Regions from separate parts of the Hydrogenophaga sp. H7 genome, predicted to be linked through region 2. Evidence: predicted binding sites of a transcription regulator. Region 2 holds the regulator's gene; the other holds the start of a gene.
The links. The regulator sigma-54, encoded in region 2, starts transcription at its own class of promoters, with help from an activator protein. The targets are predictions, from matches to a motif close to TGGCANGNAANCTGCTTT.
Positions count from the first base shown of each region.

Region 1: the regulator sigma-54 is predicted to act here: its motif matches at 5,365-5,382, upstream of BC358_RS18465 (CmpA/NrtA family ABC transporter substrate-binding protein).

Region 1 covers NZ_MCIC01000018.1:162,509-173,376, reverse strand. The annotation lists gene serA (phosphoglycerate dehydrogenase) at 1-680, opposite strand, end outside; gene BC358_RS18480 (nitrate/nitrite transporter) at 759-1,973, opposite strand; gene BC358_RS18475 (ABC transporter ATP-binding protein) at 2,178-2,978, opposite strand; gene ntrB (nitrate ABC transporter permease) at 2,975-3,901, opposite strand; gene BC358_RS18465 (CmpA/NrtA family ABC transporter substrate-binding protein) at 3,923-5,200, opposite strand; gene BC358_RS18460 (nitrate regulatory protein) at 5,543-6,826, opposite strand; gene BC358_RS18455 (hypothetical protein) at 7,028-8,248, shown strand; gene BC358_RS18450 (hypothetical protein) at 8,256-8,510, shown strand; gene BC358_RS18445 (substrate-binding domain-containing protein) at 8,545-9,240, opposite strand; gene cobA (uroporphyrinogen-III C-methyltransferase) at 9,324-10,166, opposite strand; gene BC358_RS18435 (nitrite reductase) at 10,404-10,868, shown strand, end outside.
Region 2 covers NZ_MCIC01000020.1:168,041-178,908, forward strand. The annotation lists gene BC358_RS21515 (ethanolamine ammonia-lyase subunit EutB) at 1-1,165, shown strand, start outside; gene eutC (ethanolamine ammonia-lyase subunit EutC) at 1,162-1,989, shown strand; gene BC358_RS21525 (HTH-type transcriptional regulator ArgP) at 2,033-2,941, shown strand; gene BC358_RS21530 (PsiF family protein) at 2,942-3,313, opposite strand; gene argS (arginine--tRNA ligase) at 3,429-5,102, shown strand; gene BC358_RS21540 (SPOR domain-containing protein) at 5,117-5,785, shown strand; gene BC358_RS21545 (thiol:disulfide interchange protein DsbA/DsbL) at 5,856-6,494, shown strand; gene lptA (lipopolysaccharide transport periplasmic protein LptA) at 6,672-7,271, shown strand; gene lptB (LPS export ABC transporter ATP-binding protein) at 7,307-8,056, shown strand; gene BC358_RS21560 (RNA polymerase factor sigma-54) at 8,069-9,688, shown strand; gene BC358_RS21565 (class I SAM-dependent RNA methyltransferase) at 9,685-10,868, shown strand, end outside.

The sequences.
Region 1 (10,868 bases), on a different contig from region 2:
GTTTCGGGCACGTGCAGGCTCACCACGTCGGCGGTGGCCATCAGCTCGTCCAGGCTGGTGAGCGGTCTGGCGTTGCCCAGTGGCAGCTTGGTCGCGACGTCAAAAAACACCACCTGCATGCCCAGCGCTTCGGCCAGCACCGAGAGTTGCGTGCCGATGGCGCCATAGCCCACGATGCCCAGTGTCTTGCCGCGGATCTCGAACGAGTTGCTGGCCGATTTCAGCCAGCCGCCGCGGTGCGCCACGGCGTTCTTTTCGGGGACTCCGCGCATCAGCAGGATGGCTTCGGCCAGCACCAGTTCGGCCACCGAACGGGTGTTGGAGAAGGGGGCGTTGAACACCGCGATGCCGCGTTCGCGCGCCGCGGCCAGGTCCACCTGGTTGGTGCCGATGCAGAAGCAGCCCACGGCGGCCAGGCGGTGGGTGTGGCTCAGCACCTCGGCGGTGAGCTGGGTGCGCGAGCGGATGCCCAGAAAGTGCACGTCGGCGATCTTGGCCTTGAGTTCATCGTCGGGCAGGGCCCCTGGAAGGCTCTCGATCTGGCTGTAGCCCGCCGCGCGCAGCACCTCGACGGCCGAGGGGTGAATGCCTTCCAGCAACAGGAAGCGGATCTTGCTCTTGTCGGTCGAGGTTTTCGGGCGAGGCGGTGGAGTCTGGGGCGTCGTGGTGCTTGCATTCATGGCTGATGAATGTAGTCACTTCTTTCGCTGGCGCCCTCTTCGCGGCTCATACCCCTCAGCCGGTTGCGGGTAGGCCCGTCACGCGGTCCGCGCCCGCCCACCTTTCTCCGCCCAGGTCCGCGTCCAGCGCACCTGCATCTTGCGCATCACACCCAGCATCAGCAGCGAAAACACGGCCAGCACGATGAAGCCGGTGAGGAAGCTGTCGGTGTTCTGTTTGGACTGGCCCATGAGCATGGGCACCAGGCCGCCGCCGAGGGCGCCGATCTCTCCGATCATCGAGCCGGCCACGGCGGTGGAGGTGGGCCAGCGCAGCGGTACCAACTGAAACAACGCACCGTTGCCCGCGCCCAGCGCAGCAAAACACACGATGAGCAGCAGGGTGGTGAGCACGATGGACTGCGAGGACAGGCCCACGCCGACCAGCGCCGCGGCCACCACCACCAGCACCACGGTCAGGGTGTTGACACCGCCCCAGTGGTCCGAAATCCAGCCGCCGAAGACGCGCACTGCGGCGCCCATGAAGGCGGCGAGCATGGTGAGCTGGCCGGCCTGCACCTTGCTCACGCCGAACTGGTCGTAGTAGTAGGTGGGCAGAAAGGTGGTGATGCCGATGAAGCCGCCGAAGGTGACGACGTAGATCAGGCTGAACACCCAGCCGTCCTTCTCCAGCAGGCAGGCCAGGTGGTCTTTCAGGTTCGCATGTTCGTCGCGGTCGGGCGGTTCCTTGGCCATGAAGGCCACCACCAGCATGGGCACGAAGGAGGCGAGGGCGGCGAAGCCGTACACCGTCTGCCAGCCGAACGTCTGCGCCAGCGGCGGCGCGAGCAGCGCGGCCACGGCGGTGCCCACATTGCCCGCGCCCACGAGGCCCATGGCCAGTCCCTTGTATTTCGGCGGGTACCAGCCCGCGCCCAGCGACATGGCCACGCCGAAGCTGGCGCCGGCTACGCCCAGCAGCAGCGCCATCTTCAGCAGGTCGTCGTAGCTGTGCACGAAGAAGTAGCCGAAGGCCATGGTCAGCGTGATCAGGCTCAGCTCGACCAGCGTGGCGGTCTTGCGGCCCACGTACTGCGCCAGCAGGCCCAGGGGGAAACGCATGATGGCGCCGGCCACGATGGGGATGGACAGCAGCAGGCCCTTCTGAGCGGCGGTGAGGTTGAACTCCTCGCTGATGAAGGGGGCCATGGCGCCGTTCATCACCCAGATGACGAAGGAGAACATCAGGTAGAAAAAGGCGGCGAACAGCGTGGGCGTGTGGCCACTTTGGAGGAACGAGCGGAATCCGGCCATGGTCGTGGTCTGTGGAGTGGGGCGGGGTGGATGCACCACGGCCGCAGGCCACCCGGGCGGGCGCTGCGGTCGCGGAGGCGCCTGTTCACCGCGAACGCGGCGTGGCGCAGAGAGGGAAGGCCTTCGTCAGCCTTCGCCCGATTTCTTGCAAGCTTCGTGCCCGTCGAATCACGGGCGGGATGCACCAGCTTGGGGTGCGTGCGCTCAGGCGGCTTTCTCGACGTGCGCCTGGCGCGTGTAGAGGAAGTCGATGACCGCCTTGCGGTGCTGCTGGTACTGCGGATCGTCGGCCAGGGCGACGCGGTGGCGCGGGCGCGGCAGGTCGACGCTCAGCACCTCGCCGATGGTGGCGGCCGGCCCGTTGGTCATCATCACGATCTTGTCGGACAGCAGCACCGCCTCGTCCACGTCGTGCGTGACCATGACCACGGTGGCGTGGGTCTTGCCGACGATCTCCAGCAGCTCGTCCTGCAGCTTGGCGCGGGTGAGCGCGTCCAGCGCGCCGAAGGGCTCGTCCATCAGCAGCACCTTGGGCTCCATCGACAGCGCACGGGCAATGCCCACGCGCTGCTTCATGCCGCCCGAGATTTCGCCGGGGCGCTTCTGCGCGGCGGCCTTCAGGCCCACCAGTTCCAGCGCCGCATCGGTGCGCACCTTCAGCTGGATGCGGGTTTCGGTGCGGCCGAACACCCGCTCCACAGCCAGGAAGATGTTCTCGTAGCAGGTCAGCCAGGGCAGCAGCGAATGGTTCTGGAACACCACGGCGCGCTCGGGGCCAGGGCCAGCGATTTCCTTGTCGGCGCACAGCAGCACGCCGCTGGTGGGCGTGGTCAGGCCGGCGATCAGGTTCAGCAGTGTGGACTTGCCGCAGCCCGAGTGGCCGATCAGCGCGACGAACTCGCCTTTGGCGACGGAGAGGTTGATGTCCTTGAGCGCGGGGAACAGGCCCTTTCTGGTCTTGAAGGTCTGCTCGACGCCCTGGATGTCGATGTACTTCGTGTTCATGCTTTCACTTCCTCATAGGTGAAGAGAGAGGCCAGCTTGATGAGCGCGAACTCCAGCAGCAGGCCGACGATGCCGATCACGAAGATGGCGATGATGATGCTGGAGACGTTGAGGTTGTTCCACTCGTCCCAGACCCAGAAGCCGATGCCCACGCCGCCGGTCAGCATCTCCGCCGCTACGATCACCAGCCAGGCGGTGCCCACCGCCAGGCGCACGCCGGTCAGCAGGTAGGGCAGCACGGCGGGGAACAGGATCTTGGTGAAGATCTTCCACTCGCTGAGGTTGAGCACGCGGGCCACGTTCATGTAGTCCTGCGGCACGCGCTGCACGCCCACCGCGGTGTTGATGACCATGGGCCAGATCGAGCAGATGAAGATGGTCCAGATGGCGGCCGGGTTGGCGCCCTTGAACACCAGCAGACCGATGGGCAGCCAGGCCAGCGGCGAGACCGGGCGCAGCAGGCTGATGAGCGGGTTGAACATGCGCGAGAGGAAGACCGAGCGGCCGATGGCAAAGCCCGCCGGGATGCCCACCAGCGCCGCCATGCCGAAGCCGATGGCCACGCGCTGCAGCGAGGCCAGCACGTTCCAGCCCACGCCCTGGTCGTTCGGACCGTTGCGGTAGAACGGGTCGGAGAACACCTGCACCGCCTGCGCCCAGGTCTCGGCCGGTTTGGGTATGCCGCTGTTGGAGGTGGACGCGATGGCCTGCCAGACCAGCACGAGCACCGCCAGACCCAGCACCGGCGGCAGCACGGCCATCCAGAAGCTGCGCAGATCGACCGCGGGCTTTTTCGGAGCAGGGGGCGCTGCGGCGGGCCTGGCTTGAGAGGCGGTCATGGCTTTGGCGATCGGCGAGGTGGTGGGGCTGGCGGCGGGCGGGGCCGAAGCCTCCAGCGGCATGTGAAAAACAGCGGCGACCATGGTGGTGCTCCTTGTGAAGGGTCAGGCCTTGATGGCGAAGCCGTCGGCGTACTTGGCGGGGTCCTTGCCGTCCCACACCACGCCGTCCATCAGCTTGCTGCTGCGCATCGGGTCCTTGGGCACGCTGATGCCCATGGCGCCTGCGACGGACTTGTAGAGCTCGATCTGGTTGATCTGCTTCGCGATGCCGAGGTAGTCGGGGTGGCTCTTGATCAGGCCCCAGCGCTTGTGCTGGGTGAGGAACCACATGCCGTCGGACAGGTAGGGGAAGTTGACCTTGCCGTCGTTGAAGAACTTCATGTGGTTGGGGTCGTCCCAGGTCTTGCCCATGCCGTTCTGGTAACGGCCCAGAATGCGCTGGTTGATCGCGTCGACACCGGTGTTGATGTAGGCCTTCTGCGCCACGGTCTCGGCCATCTTCAGCTTGTTCTGCAGACCGGCATCGATCCACTTGCTGGCTTCGAGCACGGCCATCATCACGGCGCGCGTGGTGTTGGGGTACTTCTTGGTGAACTCGGCCGTGGTGCCCAGCACCTTTTCAGGGTGGTCCTTCCAGAGGTCCTGCGTGGTGTTGGCCGTGATGCCGATGCCGTCCATGATGGCGCGGTGGTTCCAGGGCTCGCCCACGCAGAAGCCGTCCATGTTGCCCACGCGCATGTTGGCCACCATCTGCGGCGGCGGCACGGTGATCAGCTTGGCGCCCGACAGCGGGTTGATGCCCGCGGCGGCCAGCCAGTAGTGCATCCACATGGCGTGGGTGCCGGTCGGGAAGGTGCCCGCGAAGGTGTACTCGCGTTTGTTGGCGGCCATGAACCTGGCCAGGGACGGGCCGTCCACCGCGCCCTTGTCGGCCAGCGCCTTGGACAGCGTGATCGCCTGGCCGTTGTTGTTCAGGCTCATCAGCACCGCCATGTCCTTCTTGGGGCCGGCCGTGCCCATGTGCACACCGTAGACCAGGCCATAGAGCACGTGGGCGAAGTCCAGCTCGCCGTTGACCAGCTTGTCGCGCACGCCGGCCCAGCTCGCCTCCTTGGTCGGCACGATGGTCACGCCGTATTTCTTGTCGAAGCCCAGCACGCTGGCCATCACCACGCTGGCGCAGTCGGTCAGCGGGATGAAACCGATCTTGACCTCGGTCTTCTCCGGCGCGTCGGAGCCGGCGGCCCAGACGCCGCTGTGGCCCAGGGTGGAGAAGACGGTGGCGGCGGCCGCGCCCTTCTTGATGAAGTCGCGGCGCGAGCCGCTGTCGGCGGCGGGCGCGGCGGCGGTCTCGGGTGTCGTGGCGCGGTGGTCGTTCATGCTCAACTCCTGTGAAGAAAAAAACCAAAAACTGAAACCGGAAAAACAAAACGGCGCCCATTCCAGGCCCCCCTGTCGGGGGCGAGAAATGGACGCCGTTGTCCTGAGTGTCCTGAGACGGTCGGGAGGGTGTGCCGCCATTGGCACGTCCCGTTGTCCATCCTTCAGCACGGACCGTGCCAGCTTGTTGCTCTGTGCCGCCGTGTTGGGGTAAGTTTTTGATTTGTATGTGTTTTTTGAAACGCTCAGTGAGGCGGTGGGGCGGCGGACGCCGTCGGGGTGGCTTCAAACTGGTGCGCTGTTGTGGTGCGGCACAGCTTTTGTGCGCCGCAGCAGGGCGGCTCAGCGCAGGCCCGGCGGCAGGATCTCGGCCATGGCCAGCACCGCCTGCGCCACGTCCACCAGGCGCCGGTTCTGGTTCATCGCCATCTGGCGCAGCGTCTTGTGCGCCTCGTGCTCGCTGAGCTGGCGGTGTGCCATCAGCAGGCCCTTGGCGCGTTCGACGATCTTGCGTTCGTTCAGGCTGGCACGGACCATGTCCAGCTCGTCACCCATCTGCTGCAGGCGCTGCGCCTGTTCGTGCACCAGTTCGAGGATCGAGCGTTCCACCTGCGGGCCGTAGGCCTGCACCGGGTGCCCCAGGTTCACCGGCGGCGCGGGGGCGGCCTGGCCTTCGTCGAAGAAGTCGCCGTGCTCGGGCAGGTCCTCGCCCAGCGACTCGGCGCGCTGCCACTTCTGGAAGTCGGCCAGGTCGCGGGTGGCGGCCGCCAGGCGCTGGTGGCACAGGGCCTCCAGCTCGGCGGCCAGCGCGTCCTCCACCGTCTTCATGGTGTCCATGCGGGCGGTGCAGGCGTCGAACCAGATCTGGCTCAGGCCGGTGTCCAGCGGGCCGCCGGGCAGCGAGGTGGCCAGGATGCGGCGCAGCCGCTCCAGCGAGGCCTGCGTGTCGTGCCGCTGCACGGCGGCCCAGGCCTCGCGCAGCGGCTCGCTGGCGAAGTCGGCGAACACCTGCAGGCAGCGTTCCTGCGAGTCGATCAGGTGCAGCAGGCGCTGCTGGCCGTCGGCCTGCGCGCAGCCCGCCGCAAACAGGGCCGAGCCGGTGGCGCGTTCCTGGCCGGCGAATTCCTTGCCCTGGATGAAGTTGAACAGGGCCACCAGGCGGCGCGAGATGTCGGGGTCCGAGGCGCTGTCGGCGGCCTCGAACACCACCGCCAGCAGGCCGTTGATCAGGCGGATGTAGCCGGCGGTGGCGCGTGCGGCGCTCCAGACCTGTGTCTGCACACGCAGGCGCAGCAGGGGCAGGGCGTCCAGGCCCTGCAGCACATAGGCGATGCGGCTGAACAGGCGGGCGCCGTTGCCGGCGCGCGGGGTCTCGGTGTCCAGGGTGTCGAAGGAGGCGCGCACCTCGGCCTGCAGCTCGTCGCAGCACGCCACCTGGGCCAGGCGCTCATCGGCCCAGTGCTGGCCTTGCGAGGCGAGGTACAGGTTGGACAGGCCGCGCTCGCGCTGCAGCGCATGGATGAAGCGGCCGGTGGCGTTGACCAGGGCGCTGGTCAGCGCCAGCTGTTGCAGGCCGGCGATTTCACAGCGCTTGGCGGCAATGAGGAAACAGAAGGCCGATTTCATGCCCCGGGGTGGCAGCAACATTCGTGCCGCCGCGCGGTGTGCACGACGCACCGACTGGTGGGTGAAACGGCGCCGCCTGTCAGCCCGGCGGGCTGGAGCCGGATGACGGCGGGGGATTCGGGTCCAATTCCGGGTTCGTGCGTTTTCCGGAAGCAGAGGGTGCCCATGGTGTGGTTGAAGCGAGGTGTGGCGTGGGCGGTGTTGTCCGCGGGTCTTCTGACCGCCTGTGGTGGTGGCCAGACAGACCAGGAGGCCAGCGCCCGGCAGCAGGCGGCCGGTGCTGGCGTGGTCGCGAGGACGACGTCTTCGACCGGCGGCGCAGACGCGGTGCCTGTCTCGCTCGGGGTGGCGAATGTGCGCAAGGCCGCTTCGGGCCGGGTGGCGGTGTTCCGCTTCTACAACACGGGCACGGGCGCGCACTTCTACACCACCAGCATCGAAGAGCGCGAGGCGGTGTACCGGACCGCGGCCCACATGAGCCCGGAGGGCGAGGCCTTCTACGCGGCCGGCGCCGCCGGAGCCGGGCTGAGCCCGGTGCACCGCTTCTACAACACGCAGACCGGTGTCCACTTCTACACCATCAGCGAGGCCGAGCGGGCCAATGTCGAGGCCAACCTCCCGCAGTTCACTTACGAGGGCATCGCCTACTACGCCAGCCAGACGCCAGCGGCCGGGTTCACGCCGCTCTACCGCTTCCTCGTGGTGCGCCAGGGCGTGCACTTCTACACCGCCAGCGAGGAAGAAAGCCTGCGCCTGCAGGCCACCATGACCGCGACGCACCGGTACGAAGGCGTGGGTTACCACGTGATGGTCTCGGCCTGCGCCAGCCCGCCTTGCGGCCCGACCGGCCCCAACCGGCCGCGGGTCTTCATTTCCCTGCACGGCAACAACCAGCTGGCCGACAACGCCGCGCTGGACGCACAGTGGACCTACGTGCGCCAGAACGCGCATGGCATCTGGGGCAACAACGCCAAGATCACGGACGAACAGAGCGCGAACCTCATCCGCAAGATGACCACGCGGAACCTGATCACCGAATACCCGGTGCCCCCGGGCACGTCTGCGTGGCTGCCGCTTCTCGCGTTCAACAACCTCCAGGTGCTCTACCCGGACATGGACCAGAGCCTCAACCCGGAGGCCATCGCCTTCTACACCAGCGACACCAGCCGCTGGAATGGTCGCACCGTGGCCCAGGCCGAAGCGATCTACACCGACCCCACCGCGCCGGCGAGCCGCCGCTACGGAGCCGTCTACACCGGCTGGCAGCCGCAGAACTTCGACCCCACCAACCCCCAGGTACATCTACGCGAATGCCAACGCGGTGCTGGCTTTCCGCAGCAGCAAAGGCACCTTCATCGAGTGTCCGCTGGGTGCCTGCACCAGCGGGAAGCTCGGCGAGGCGTTCCGCCGGGCGATCCGTGAGACCCACGTGCGCGGCCGGCCCTTCATCTGGTTTGCGAGCAATGCGTTCAGCACCAGCCCGGACTGGCTGGCCGCCTTTCAGGCGACCTACAACGCGATTGCGGCCGAAGGCCTGTGGCGGCCAGAGGACGCGATTGCCATCGTGAACTACGACGGCGTGTATCCCAAGCTGCCGGAAACCCTGGGCGGCGGTGTTGCCGCCGACACGTCGATGGGGCTGGCCTACTGGGCGCTCCAGCAGCGCGCCGCCGCCACCCCCTGACCGCGCCGCGCCCGGGGGGCGGCCGAAGCCCTTGTCAGGCCGGCGTCATGCCGTGCCGGCGCTTGAGGTCGGCGGTCTGCGGGCTGGCCAGGAAGTCAAGGAAGCCTTGCACGGCCCCGGCCTGGGTGCTCACGGTGGCGCGGGCCGCCGAGAAGGTGGTGACGATCTGCACGGCCTCGGGCAGACCGCCGATCACGTCGATGCCCGGAACCCCCGTCATTTCGCTGAGCTGCTGGAAGCCCAGCGCAACCTCGCCTTTGGCGATCAGCGACGCCACCGAGGTGCCTGGCGGCGGCGTGACGATGCGCGGTGCGATCTGCTGCGCAATGCCCCAGCGCTCGAACAGCTTCGCCAGTTGCACACCGCTGGGACCGGTGGAGTAGCCGAGCGTGGGCGCGGCCAGCACCGCGGCCTTGAGCGCGGCTTCGGTGGCGATGTCCGGGTGCGGGGTGCCGGCCGGCACGGCCACGGCCACGGCCGAGCGGACCATGTCGGTGCGGCTGTCGGCCGCCACGTGGCCGCTGACGGCCAGCTTCTCGATCGCGTCCGAGGCCAGGGCCACGATGTCGAAGGCCTCGCCGGCCACGACGCGTTTGGCCGCGTCGACGCCGCCGACCGAAGTGACGGCGACCATGGTGTCCGGCTGTTGCGCCGAATACGCGGCCACCAGGTCGGCCAGCAGGGCCTTGGTGGCCATGGAAGAGATCAGGGTCAGGGAAGTGGTCGGCATGGCGGCAAAGGGCTCGTGGGCGGAGCCCGCCAGCGTATCAAAGCCACTCTCGTCTGACCCGTGTCCGCGCGTTCTTTCTGTTATCAGGCCACGGCATGGACCGGCGCGGCCGCCGCTGCGACCGGGGGCGCTGAGGGCACCAGCTGCGCGCGCACCGACACCACCCCGCCGACCATGATCAGCGCTGGCGGGCGCACCTGGTGGCGCAGCGCCAGCGCGGGCAGCTCGGCCAGCGTGCCGGTGATGCAGCGTTCGTCGGGCAGGGTGGCCTTCTCGACCAGTGCGGCTGGCGTCTGCGGCGACAGGCCGTGGGCGATCAGCTGGCGGCAGATCTCGGGCAGGTTGTTCACACCCATGTAGAGCACCACGGTCTGGCGCGGGCGCGCGAGCATGGCCCAGTCCATGTCCAGGCCCTGGCCGTCGCGCAGGTGGCCGGTGGCCAGCACGAGGGAACAGGCGTGGTCGCGGTGGGTCAGCGGAATGCCGACCGAGGCCGCGGCACCCTGAGCGGCCGTGAGGCCGGGGACCACGGTGAACGGAATGCCCTCGGCGGCCAGGGCCTGGGCCTCTTCGCCGCCGCGGCCGAAGATGTAGCCGTCGCCGCCCTTGAGCCGCAACAGTGAGCGGCCGCTGCGCGCCAGTTGCACCATGAGTTCGATGATCGAGGCCTGGGGCAGGGTGTGGCGCGAGCTTTCCTTGCCGACATAGATGCGCTCGGCGTCGGGGCTCAGGTGTTCCAGCACCGCCGGGCTGACCAGGTGGTCGTACAGCACCAGCCGCGCCGCCTGCAGGGCCTTCACCGCCTTCACCGTCAGCAGATCCGGGTCGCCCGGGCCCGCGCCCACCAGCGTCACCGTGCCCGGAGGCGCTGCGCAGCCATCGGCATCGGCGGTCCGCGCGGGGGTGATCAGGTTGACCAGGTTCATGACTCGCTCCGTCGTGGGATGGCGGCCCGGCTGCATCGCCGGGACGTCCGTTGTTGTGAGGCCCATTGTTCGGACGCGACGGAGGACCGTCCTTGAACCAGTTCAAGGACAACGCCTGTGACCGGGCAGAGCATGTGCCTGCTCGCATCGGCCATGGACAGCAGCCGGGCGAGCGGGCACAGCGCCCCACCAGGGACGGCCACTTCAAACGCTGCTCCACGACGGAGAGAGAACATCATGAGATCCCGCACCACGATTCGCCTGACGATGCTGGCGATGGCGGCACTGATCGGCACCGGCGCGTTCGCGCAGGCGGCTGCAGACAAGAAGCTCAGCCCGGCGGAAGCCAACTACCAGGCCGGCGGATCGCCGCTGGTCAACGAGCCGATGTACCAGGCGACCAATCCCAAGGCGCCGCCGATGACGCAGGCCGAGTTCGACACCGCACGCAAGATTTACTTCGAGCGCTGCGCCGGCTGCCACGGCGTGCTGCGCAAGGGCGCCACCGGCAAACCGCTGACACCCGACATCACCATCGGCAAGGGCACGGACTACCTCAAGGTGTTCATCGCCTACGGCTCCCCGGCCGGCATGCCCAACTGGCAGACCAGCGGCGAGATGAGCGAGAAGGAAGTGGACCTGATGGCGCGCTACATCCAGCACGACGCGCCCACGCCGCCCGAATACAGCCTGGCCGACATG
Region 2 (10,868 bases):
CGACGGCCACGATCAAGACGCCTTCGCGCCGGTCAGCGGGCTGACCGTGGGCGGTTTCCGCGACTGGCTGCTGAGTGATGCGGCCACGCCCGCGGTGCTGGAACGACTCTCGCCCGGCCTCACGCCCGAGATGGTGGCCGCGGTCAGCAAGATCATGCGCAACCAGGACCTGATGCTGGTGGCGCGCAAATGCGAGGTGGTCACGCGCTTTCGCAACACGGTGGGCCTGCGCGGCCACCTGAGCGTTCGGCTGCAGCCCAACCACCCGACCGACGACCCGGCCGGCATCGTCGCCAGCCTGATCGACGGCCTGTTGCATGGCGCGGGCGACGCGGTGATCGGCGTCAACCCGGTGTCCGACAGCGTGCCCGACCTGGTGCGCCTCAACCACGTGCTGGCCGAGGTCATCGAGCGCGGCGCCGTGCCCACGCAGAGCTGCGTGCTCACCCACGTCACCAACACGATGCAGGCCATGCAGCTCGGCGCGCCGGTGGACCTGGTGTTCCAGTCCATCGCCGGCACCGAGGCGGCCAACCGCTCCTTCGGCATCACGCTGGCACTGCTGGACGAGGCGCACGCCGCGGCGCTTGAACTCAAGCGCGGCACGGTGGGCGACAACGTGATGTATTTCGAGACCGGGCAGGGCAGCGCGCTCTCGGCCAACGCCCACCACGGCGTGGACCAGCAGACCTGCGAGGCGCGTGCCTACGCGGTGGCGCGGCGCTACCGGCCCATGCTGGTCAACACCGTGGTCGGCTTCATCGGCCCGGAATACCTCTACGACGGCAAGCAGATCATCCGCGCCGGCCTGGAAGACCACTTCTGCGGCAAGCTGCTGGGCCTGCCCATGGGCTGCGACATCTGCTACACCAACCACGCCGAGGCCGACCAGGACGACATGGACAACCTCATGGTGCTGCTGGCCAGCGCGGGGCTGAACTTCCTGATCGGCGTGCCCGGCGCCGACGACGTGATGCTCAACTACCAGAGCACCTCGTTTCACGATGCGCTGGTGCTGCGCGACCTGCTGGGCCTGAAGCGCGCACCCGAGTTCGAGGCCTGGCTGCAGCGCGTGGGCGTGACCGGCGCCGACGGCCGCCTGCTGCCCGCCTCGGCGCAGCTGCCGCTGTCTCAGCGCCTGTGGACCCTGCCGGAGCCCGCATGACGAAGGACCTCTCGCCTGTGCCGGACGAACCGCACCACACCATCGAGGTCAGCGCCGACCCCTGGGCCCACCTCAGACGTTTCACGCCCGCGCGCATCGCCCTCGGGCGCGCCGGCGCCAGCTTGCCCACGCGCGAGGTGCTGGACTTCACCCTCGCTCATGCGCAGGCGCGCGACGCCATCCACCTGCCGCTGGACATGGACCTGCTGGCCGGACAGCTGCAGGCCGACGGCTGGCCCGCGCCGCTGCGGCTGCGCAGCCGGGCCCACGACCGCCACGAGTACCTGCTGCGCCCCGACCTGGGGCGCCGGCTGGATGAGGCCAGCGTCGCCGCGCTGCAGGCTTGGCGCGCCGACAACCCCGTGCCCGACCTGGCCCTGGTGGTGGGCGACGGCCTGTCGGCCCTGGGCATCCAGCGCCACACCGTGGCCCTGTTCGGTGCCATCCGCGAGGCGCTGGGCGGGGCCTTCGTGCAGAGCCCGCCGGTGCTGGTAGGCCAGGCCCGGGTGGCGGTGGCCGACGAGGTGGGCGAGCTGCTGGGTGCCCGCATGGTGGCCATGGTGGTGGGCGAGCGCCCCGGGCTGAGTTCGCCCGACAGCGTGGGCATCTACCTCACGCACGCGCCGCGCGTCGGCCGCACCGACGCCGAACGCAACTGCATCTCCAACGTGCGCCCGGCCGGCCAGGACCCGGTGACCGCCGCGCGGCGCCTGGCCTGGCTGGTGCACGAAGGCCTGCGCCTGGGCCTGACCGGCGTCGGCCTCAAGGACCACAGCGGCCTGCCCATGGTGGCGGCCACTTCCACGCAAGGGCTGTCTGGTTAAACTGGGCTGAACCGTTTCTGGTTCGTTCAAGTTTCAATCAGACATGCTGGACGCCCGCCAACTCGAAGCCCTGGCCGCCGTGGTCGAGCACCGCGGCTTCGGCCCGGCTGCCCAGGCCCTGAACCTCACGCTGGCGGCGGTGTCGCTGCGCATCAAGTCGCTCGAAGAACACCTGGGTCAGCGCCTGCTGGTGCGCGGCAAGGCGGTGCGCGCCACGGCCGCCGGCCAGGCCCTGCTGGCCCATGTGAAGCAGCTGCAGATGATGGAGGCCGACCTGCTGGCGGGGCTCCAGGGCGGGGCCGAGTCGCGGGCCGGTGCGGCCTGGCAGAGCCTGAGCGTGGCGACCAACGCCGACTCCGTGGCCAGCTGGTTCCTGCCCGGCGTGGCGCCGGTGCTGCAGAAACACCGGCTGCTGCTGGACGTGATGATCGACGACCAGGACCACACCCACGACCTGCTGCGCAGCGGCGACGTGATCGGCTGCGTCACCACCCTGGCCGAACCCATGCGCGGCTGCGTGGCCGAGCCGCTGGGCGTGATGCGCTACCGCTGTGTGGCGGCGCCCGAGGTGGTGCAGCGCTGCCGCACACCGCGCGGGGCGGTGTCGCCCCACCGGTTGCTGGCCCAGCCGGCGGTGATCTTCAATCGCAAGGACGCGCTGCAGGACGCCTTCCTGCTGCAGCACTTCGGCCTGAGGCAGCCCAGCTACCCGCGCCACTACGCGCCGGCGGTGGACGCCTTCGAGCGGGCGATCGAACTGGGGCTGGGCTGGGGCATGGTGCCCGAACAGAACCTGCCCGGGCGGCCGGGCCTGCAGGAAGTGCTGCCCGGCGCCACGGTGGACGTGACCCTGTACTGGCAGCACTGGGCGCGCGAGCCGCTGTCGGCGCAGCGGCTGACGCAGGCGGTCAAAGCGGCTGCGCATGCCGCCCTGCCGCCCGTGGCGGGCTGATCAGCCCTTCAGGCACTCGCTCATGAACTTCTTGCGCACATCGCCCTTGAGCGCCTTCTTGCCGGCCTCCTCGTTGCAGGTCTTCATCTTGTTCTGCTGGCTGTTGCCGGCCTCTTCCTCGCCGCTCAGGCACTTGCTCATGAAGGCCTTGCGCTCGTCGCCCTTGAGCGTCTTGGCTTTCGGGTCGGCATTGCAGGTCTTCATGCGGTTCTGCTGGGCGGTCGGCTTCTTGTCGGCCGCAGGGGCCGCCGCCGGTGCCGCGGCGGGAGCGGGTGCCGCAGCGGCGGCGGGTGCGGCCGCAGGAGCCGCCGTCTGGGCGAGGGCCAGGGAGAGGGTTCCGGTCAGGGCGAGCAGGGTCAGCAGTTGTTTCATGTGGTGCCTTGTGGGGTGAAGCGCCCGAAACGGGCCCGGAAACGATACCCGCGTTTGTCTTAAGGCTGTCTGACAGCCGGGGGCAGGGCTTTCCCGAACCTAAAATCCCGTCCCTATGCTCAAGATCAAACAGGAACTGCTGGCCGGCCTCGCGCAGGCGCTGGACCAGCTCTCGCCCGGTGCCGGCGACAAGGCCGCCTTCGAATCGCCCAAGGTCGCCGCCCATGGCGACTACGCCGTCACGGCCGCCATGCAGCTGGCCAAACCGCTGAAAGCCAACCCGCGCCAGCTGGGCGAGCAGCTCAAGGCCGCGCTGATGGCGCTGCCCGTCTACCAGCAGTGGGTGGCCGACATCGAGATCGCCGGGCCCGGCTTCCTGAACCTGCGGCTCAAGCCCGCGGCCAAGCAGGCCATCGTGACCGAGGTGCTGCAGGCCGGCGAGGCCTTCGGCGTCCAGCCGTCCAACGGCCAGCGCCTGATGGTGGAGTTCGTCTCGGCCAACCCCACCGGCCCGCTGCACGTGGGCCACGGCCGCCAGGCCGCGCTGGGCGACGCGATCTGCAGCCTGTATGAAACCCAGGGCTGGGACGTGTACCGCGAGTTCTATTACAACGACGCGGGCGTGCAGATCGGGACGCTGGCCACCAGCACGCAGCTGCGCATCAAGGGCTTCAAGCCCGGTGATGCCGAATGGCCCGAGGCCGCCTACAACGGCGACTACATCCAGGACATCGCCAACGACTACCTGGCGAAGACGACGGTGCATTCCGACGACCGCGAATTCACCGCCAGCGGCGACCCCGAGGCGCTGGACGACATCCGCCTGTTCGCCGTGGCCTACCTGCGCCACGAGCAGGACCTGGACCTCAAGGCCTTCGCGGTGAAGTTCGACAACTACTACCTCGAATCCAGCCTCTACACCAGTGGCCGCGTGGACGCGACGGTGCAGAAGCTGCGCGAGGCCGGCAAGACCTACGAGCAGGACGGCGCGCTGTGGCTCAAGTCCACCGAGTACGGCGACGACAAGGACCGCGTCATGCGCAAGGGCGACGGTTCGTACACCTACTTCGTGCCCGACGTGGCCTACCACATCGCCAAGTGGGAGCGCGGCTTCACCAAGGTCATCAACATCCAGGGCACCGACCACCATGGGACGATTGCGCGCGTGCGCGCCGGCCTGCAGGCCGCGGGCGTGGGCATCCCCCAGGGCTACCCGGACTACGTGCTGCACACCATGGTGCGCGTGGTGCGCAACGGCGAAGAGGTCAAGATCAGCAAGCGCGCTGGCAGCTATGTGACCCTGCGCGACCTGATCGAGTGGACCAGCAAGGACGCGGTGCGCTTCTTCCTGCTCAGCCGCAAGCCCGACACCGAATACACCTTCGATGTCGACCTGGCGGTGCAGAAGAACAACGACAACCCGGTCTACTACGTGCAGTACGCCCACGCGCGCATCTGCTCGGTGCTGGCGGCCTGGGGCGGTGACGTGGATTCGCTCGCCGGCGCCGACCTGTCGCCCCTGGATACGCCGGCCGCGCAGTCGCTGATGCTGCTGCTGGCCAAGTACCCGGCCATGCTGACCGCGGCAGCCGAGGGCTTTGCGCCGCACGACGTGACCTTCTACCTGCGCGAGCTGGCCGCGGCCTACCACAGCTACTACGACGCCGAGCGCATCCTGGTGGACGACGAAGCGGTCAAACGCGCCCGTCTGGCGCTGGTCCGGGCAACGGCACAGGTGTTGCACAATGGCCTGGCCGTGCTGGGCGTGAGCGCCCCGCAGAAGATGTGAACCTCCCACCTCCCATGAACATTTCATTCCCGCAGGCCCGCGCTCAGCGTGGTGGCACCCTGGTCGGCTTCGTGGTTGGCCTGCTCGTCGGCCTGGGCCTGGCGCTCTCGGTGGCTGTGTATGTGACGCGCGTGCCGGTGCCCTTCGTGGACCGCGGTGTCACCCGCAAGCCGGCCGACGATGCGGCCGAGGCCGAACGCAACAAGGGCTGGAACCCGAACGCCGGGTTGGTGAACAAGCCGCCGCCGCTGCCGGCTCCAGTCGAAACGACCCCGCCGGCCGCCGGCGACGCGGCACCGAAGGACGCCTCAGCGGCGGAGCCCGACAAGGCGCCGGCCGCCAAAGCCGCTGACGCGGCCACCAAGCCGGACAGCGATCCGCTGGGCGACCTCATGAGGGCCAAGGCCGGAGGGGCGTCGGAGCCCGCGGCTGCGCAGGGGGCCGACCCCTTCTCCTACTTCGTGCAGGCGGGGGCATTCAAGTCTCCCGAAGAGGCGCAGGCGCAGAAAGCACGGCTGGCCATGCTGGGCATGGACGCCACCATCACCGAACGCGAGCAGGCGGGGCGCACCGTGTTCCGTGTCCGCATGGGACCATTTGGCCAGAAGGCCATGGCCGAGGCCACGCGCGAACAGCTGGAGGTGAACGGGGTGGAAGCGGCGCTGGTGCGGGTGCAGCGCTGATTGCACGGTACCGAGGAACTTTTCGCTGTCCCGGGAGCCTGATTCAGGTCATTTCAAGGAGTCCGATTCCATGCATCGTCGAGATTTTTCGCGCAGCCTCCTGGTGGCTGGTGCCGCCACCGCCAGCGGGCTGACCCTGTCGCCGGCCCTGGCCCAGCGCGTGGCCTTCAAGGAAGGCACCGATTTCCAGCGGCTGGCCAAGCCGGCGCCGACCGAGAGCCCGGCGGGGCAGGTCGAGGTGGTCGAGTTCTTCGCGTACAGCTGCATCCACTGCTACAACTTTGAACCGGTCTTTCATGAGTGGATCAAGCGCAAACCGGCCCATGTGACGGTGCGCCGCATGCCGGTGGCCTTCAACCAGAACTTCGTGCCGATGCAGCGCCTGTACTTCACGCTGGAGGCCTTGAACCTGGTGGACACGCTGCACGTCAAGGTGTTCAAGGCGATCCACGAAGAGCGCCAGCCGCTGACGACCGCGCCCGCCATCACCGCCTGGATCGAAAAACAGGGTGTCAACCGCGAGCAGTTTCTGGGCATCTTCAATGGCCAGGCTGCCAAGCTGGCGGAGAAGGCCGTTGGTCTGCAGGACGCCTACCAGGTGGAAGGCACGCCCGCCCTGGGCATCGCCGGCAAGTTCTATGTGGGCGGACAAGGGCCGCGCACCCTGCTGGTGGCGGACTCGCTGATTGCCGAGGCCCGCAAAGGCTGACCGGTTTCTGACCCTCTTCCCTTCGGAGCCCGCCCTGTGCGGGCTTCCTGGTTTCATGGCGGGCACAATGTGCCGGCGCAGCGGCGAAACGCTCTGGGCGCCGCTACAATGAATGCAAGATCTGTGCCCTCAAACGCCATGCACCCACACGCACCAACCCCCCGTTCCATCGCCCGGATGTTGGCCGTCATTGGCCTGATGCTGCCCCTGCTGGCGCTGGCCGAAAAGGCCGACAAGGACAAGCCCATGAACGTGGAGGCCGATGCGCTGCGCTACGAAGAGACACGCCAGACCAGCGTGTTCACAGGCAACGTGGTGATCACCAAGGGCACCATCCTGATGCGCGGTGCCAAGCTGGACGTGCGCCAGGACCCGCAAGGCAATCAGTACGGTCTGCTGCTGGGCACCCCCGAAAAGGCCGGTTTCTTCCGCCAGAAGCGGGAAGGCGTGGACGAATGGATCGAGGGCGAGGGTGATCGCATCGAATACGACAGCAAGGCGCAGACGGTGCTGTTCACCGGTCGCGCGGTGCTGCGCCGCTACCGCGGCACCCTGCTCAACGACCAGAGCGTGGGCAGCGAGATCCTCTACAACAGCCTGACCGAGGTGTTCACGGTCAAGGGTGGGGACACCAGCAAGACCGCTGCCAACCCCACCGGCCGCGTGCGCGCCATGCTCACGCCGATCCCGGAAGAGGAGAAGAACGGCCCCGCCGCCCCGGCGACCGATCCGGCCACGCTGCGTCCCAGCGGCAAGATCACCGAGCCCAAGAAGTGACGGAGACCGTCGCCAGCGCCAGTCCGTCGGGCGGCATGCCGTCGCACAGCCGTCTGGAGGTCCGGGGACTCAAGAAGTCCTATGGCAGCCGCAAGGTGGTCAAGGACGTGTCCCTGTCGGTGGACAAGGGCGAGGTGGTGGGACTGCTGGGTCCCAACGGCGCCGGCAAGACCACGTCGTTCTACATGATCGTCGGCCTGCTGCGGGCCGATGGTGGCGAGATCCTGCTGGACGGTCACCGCATCGAGTCCCTGCCCATCCACCGCCGTGCCCGGCTGGGGCTGGGCTACCTGCCGCAGGAAGCCTCGATCTTCCGCAAGCTCACGGTGGCGCAGAACGTGCGCGCCGTGCTGGAGCTGCAGCAGGACGCGAACGGCCAGCCGCTGTCCGCGCGCGAGATCGATGCCCGGCTGGACGAGCTGCTCAAGGAGCTGCGCGTCGACCACCTGCGCGATTCGCCCGCGCCCGCCCTCTCGGGCGGTGAGCGCCGTCGCGTGGAGATCGCCCGCGCGCTGGCCACCCGGCCGCGGTTCATCCTGCTGGACGAGCCCTTCGCCGGCATCGACCCGATCGCGGTGCTGGAGATCCAGCACATCATCAGTTTCCTCAAGTCGCGCGGCATCGGTGTGCTGATCACCGACCACAACGTGCGCGAAACCCTGGGCATCTGCGACCACGCCTACATCATCAGCGACGGTCATGTGCTGGCCAGCGGTACCACCGCCGAGATCATCGAAAACGCCGAGGTGCGCCGCGTCTACCTGGGCGAGAACTTCCGCATGTGACGGAATGAGCCGATGAAGCAAGGTCTGTCGCTGCGGGTGTCGCAGCACCTCGCGCTCACGCCGCAACTGCAGCAGTCGATCCGCCTGTTGCAGCTGTCCACGTTGGAGATGGCTCAGGAAGTCGAGCAGATGCTCGACGAGAACCCGTTCCTGGAACGGGGCGAGGAAGTGGCCGATCGCGAAGATTTCGGCGTGCAGACCGCGGACGCACCGGTGGTCGCCGGCGAGCAGCTGGAAGAAGCGGCGCAGCCGGTGGTCGAGCTGCGCAGCGCCGAACCGGACACCCGCACCACCCAGGCCGACAGCGCAGACAGCGCCAGCGACGAGGTCGAGAGTCGGCTGGACGGCGCCGCGCCGGTCGAAGAAAGCTGGGAAGGCGACGGCACCGTCGAGATGGCGCCCGACGACAGCGAATGGGGCGGCGATGCACCCGCGCGCAACAGCGGTTCCGGCGGTGACGACGACGACACCGCCACGGCCGCCGACCTGGCCCGTGTGCCGGTTAGCCTTCAGGACCAGCTGCACGAGCAGGCGCGCTGCCTGCGCCTGTCGGACGAGGACAGCGCGGCGCTGTACTTCCTGATCGAGTCGCTCAACGACGACGGGTATCTGGAGGACAGCCTGCACGAGCTGGCGCGCGCCTGCTGGCGCCTGACCGCGGGCCGGCCGGCCGACGAAGAGCCGCGCTTCGACGAAGTCGAGGCCATTGAGCAGCGCCTGGGCATGGCCCTGCAGTGGCTGCAGCAGATGGAGCCCACGGGCGTGGGCGCGCGCGACCTGGGCGAGTGCCTGCGGCTGCAGATCATGGAGCTGCGCAACACGCCCTCCGCCCGCGCGGCGCTGGCGATCTGCGAGCAGCCGCTGGAGCTGATGGCCAAGCGCGACATCAAGCGCCTGTGTGCGGCCACCGGGCACGACGACGAGACCGTGCGCGCCGCGCTGGCGCTGATCGCCCGCCTGGAGCCCAAGCCGGGCCGGCGCTTCGTCGACGTCGAGCGCAACGTGGTGGTGCCCGACGTGATCGTCACCCGCGCCGGTCGCGGTTTCAAGGTCTCGCTCAACGCCGAGGTGATGCCGCGCCTGCGCGTGCACGACGTCTATGCCAACGCCCTGCGGGGGCGGCGCGAGGCCGGCGGCGAAGCGGGCCACGCGGCCATGCAGCAGCGGCTGCAGGAAGCGCGCTGGTTCATCAAGAACATCCAGCAGCGCTTCGACACCATCCTGCGCGTCTCCAGCGCCATCGTCGAGCGCCAGCGCAACTTCTTCATGCACGGCGAACTGGCCATGCGCCCGCTGGTGCTGCGCGAGATCGCCGACGAGCTGGGCCTGCACGAGTCGACCATCAGCCGCGTGACCACGGCCAAGTACATGGCCACGCCGTTCGGCACCTACGAGCTCAAGTACTTTTTCGGCTCCAGCCTGGGAACCGAGACCGGCGGCAATGCGTCGAGCACGGCGGTGCGCGCCCTGCTCAAGCAGTTCATCGCGTCCGAAGAGCCGACCAAGCCGCTGTCCGACAACCAGCTCTCGGACCTGCTCAAGGAGCAGGGCATCGAGTGCGCGCGCCGCACGGTCGCGAAATACCGCGAGGCGCTGCGCATCGCGCCGGCGAACCTGAGAAAAGCGCTTTGAACCAATTGAATCTTTTCCTCCCCTGCGCCGCCGGCGTGGAGGACTACCTCGCCGCCGAAGTCACGCGCATCACGGGCGAGACCGCGGTGCAGAAGTCGCGCGCCGGTGTGGCGCTGCTGGCGTCCTGGCGCGACGCGCTCAAGCTCAACCTGCACTGCCGGCTCGCGCAGCGCGTGCTGGTGCAGCTCTGGCACGGTGGCTACCGCAGCGAGAACGACCTGTACGCGGCCGCCAGCGAGGTCGCCTGGGAAATCTGGTTCACGCCGCAGCAGACGATCAAGGTCGAGGTCACGGCGCAGCACAGCCCGCTCAAGAGCCTGAACTTCGCGGCGCTCAAGATCAAGGACGCAGTCTGCGACCGCTTCCGCGACAAGCGCGGCGAGCGCCCCAGCGTCAACACCACCTGGCCCGACGTGCGGCTCTACGCCCACCTGACCACCGACACGGTGAGCCTCTACATCGACACCTCGGGCGAGCCGCTGTTCAAGCGCGGCTGGCGCGAGGACAAGGGCGACGCGCCGCTGAAGGAAACGCTGGCCGCGGCCATGATCGCCGCCACCGGCTGGAACGGTGCCGAAGCCGAATCGCTGGACGACATCGTGCCGCTGTACGACCCCTGCTGCGGCAGCGGCACGGTGGCGATCGAGGCGGCACAGATCGCGCTGCGGGTCGCTCCCGGTCTGCAGCGCCGCTTCGCGTTCGAGAAGCTGCTGCCGTTCCAGCCACACGTCTGGCACGCCCTCAAGGACGAGGCCGCGAAGCAGCGCCGCGAGTGGCCGGCCGGGCGCAAGCCCATCGTGTTCGGCAGTGACGTGGCCTTCCGCATGGTCGACTTCGCGCAGCGCAACGCCGAACGCGCGGGTGTGGCCTTCGCGATGGAGCTGCGTGGCGGTGACGCGCTGCAGCGCATGCCGCCGACCGACAAGCCCGGCGTGATGCTGCTGAACCCGCCCTATGGCGAGCGCATTGCGGCTGCCGGGGTGGCAGGGCAGAGCGCCCAGGTGCGGGCGGCCGAACGCGGTGCGCGTGCGCCCCGCACCTTCACCGTGGGTGCCAAGGCCGCTCCCGAGCCCGGCTTAGGCCGCGAGAGCGCCCAGATGGCCGATGGCAGCGACGGCAGCGATTTCTTCGCACAGCTGGCCACGCACTGGAAGAGCCACTACGCCGGCTGGAGCGCTTG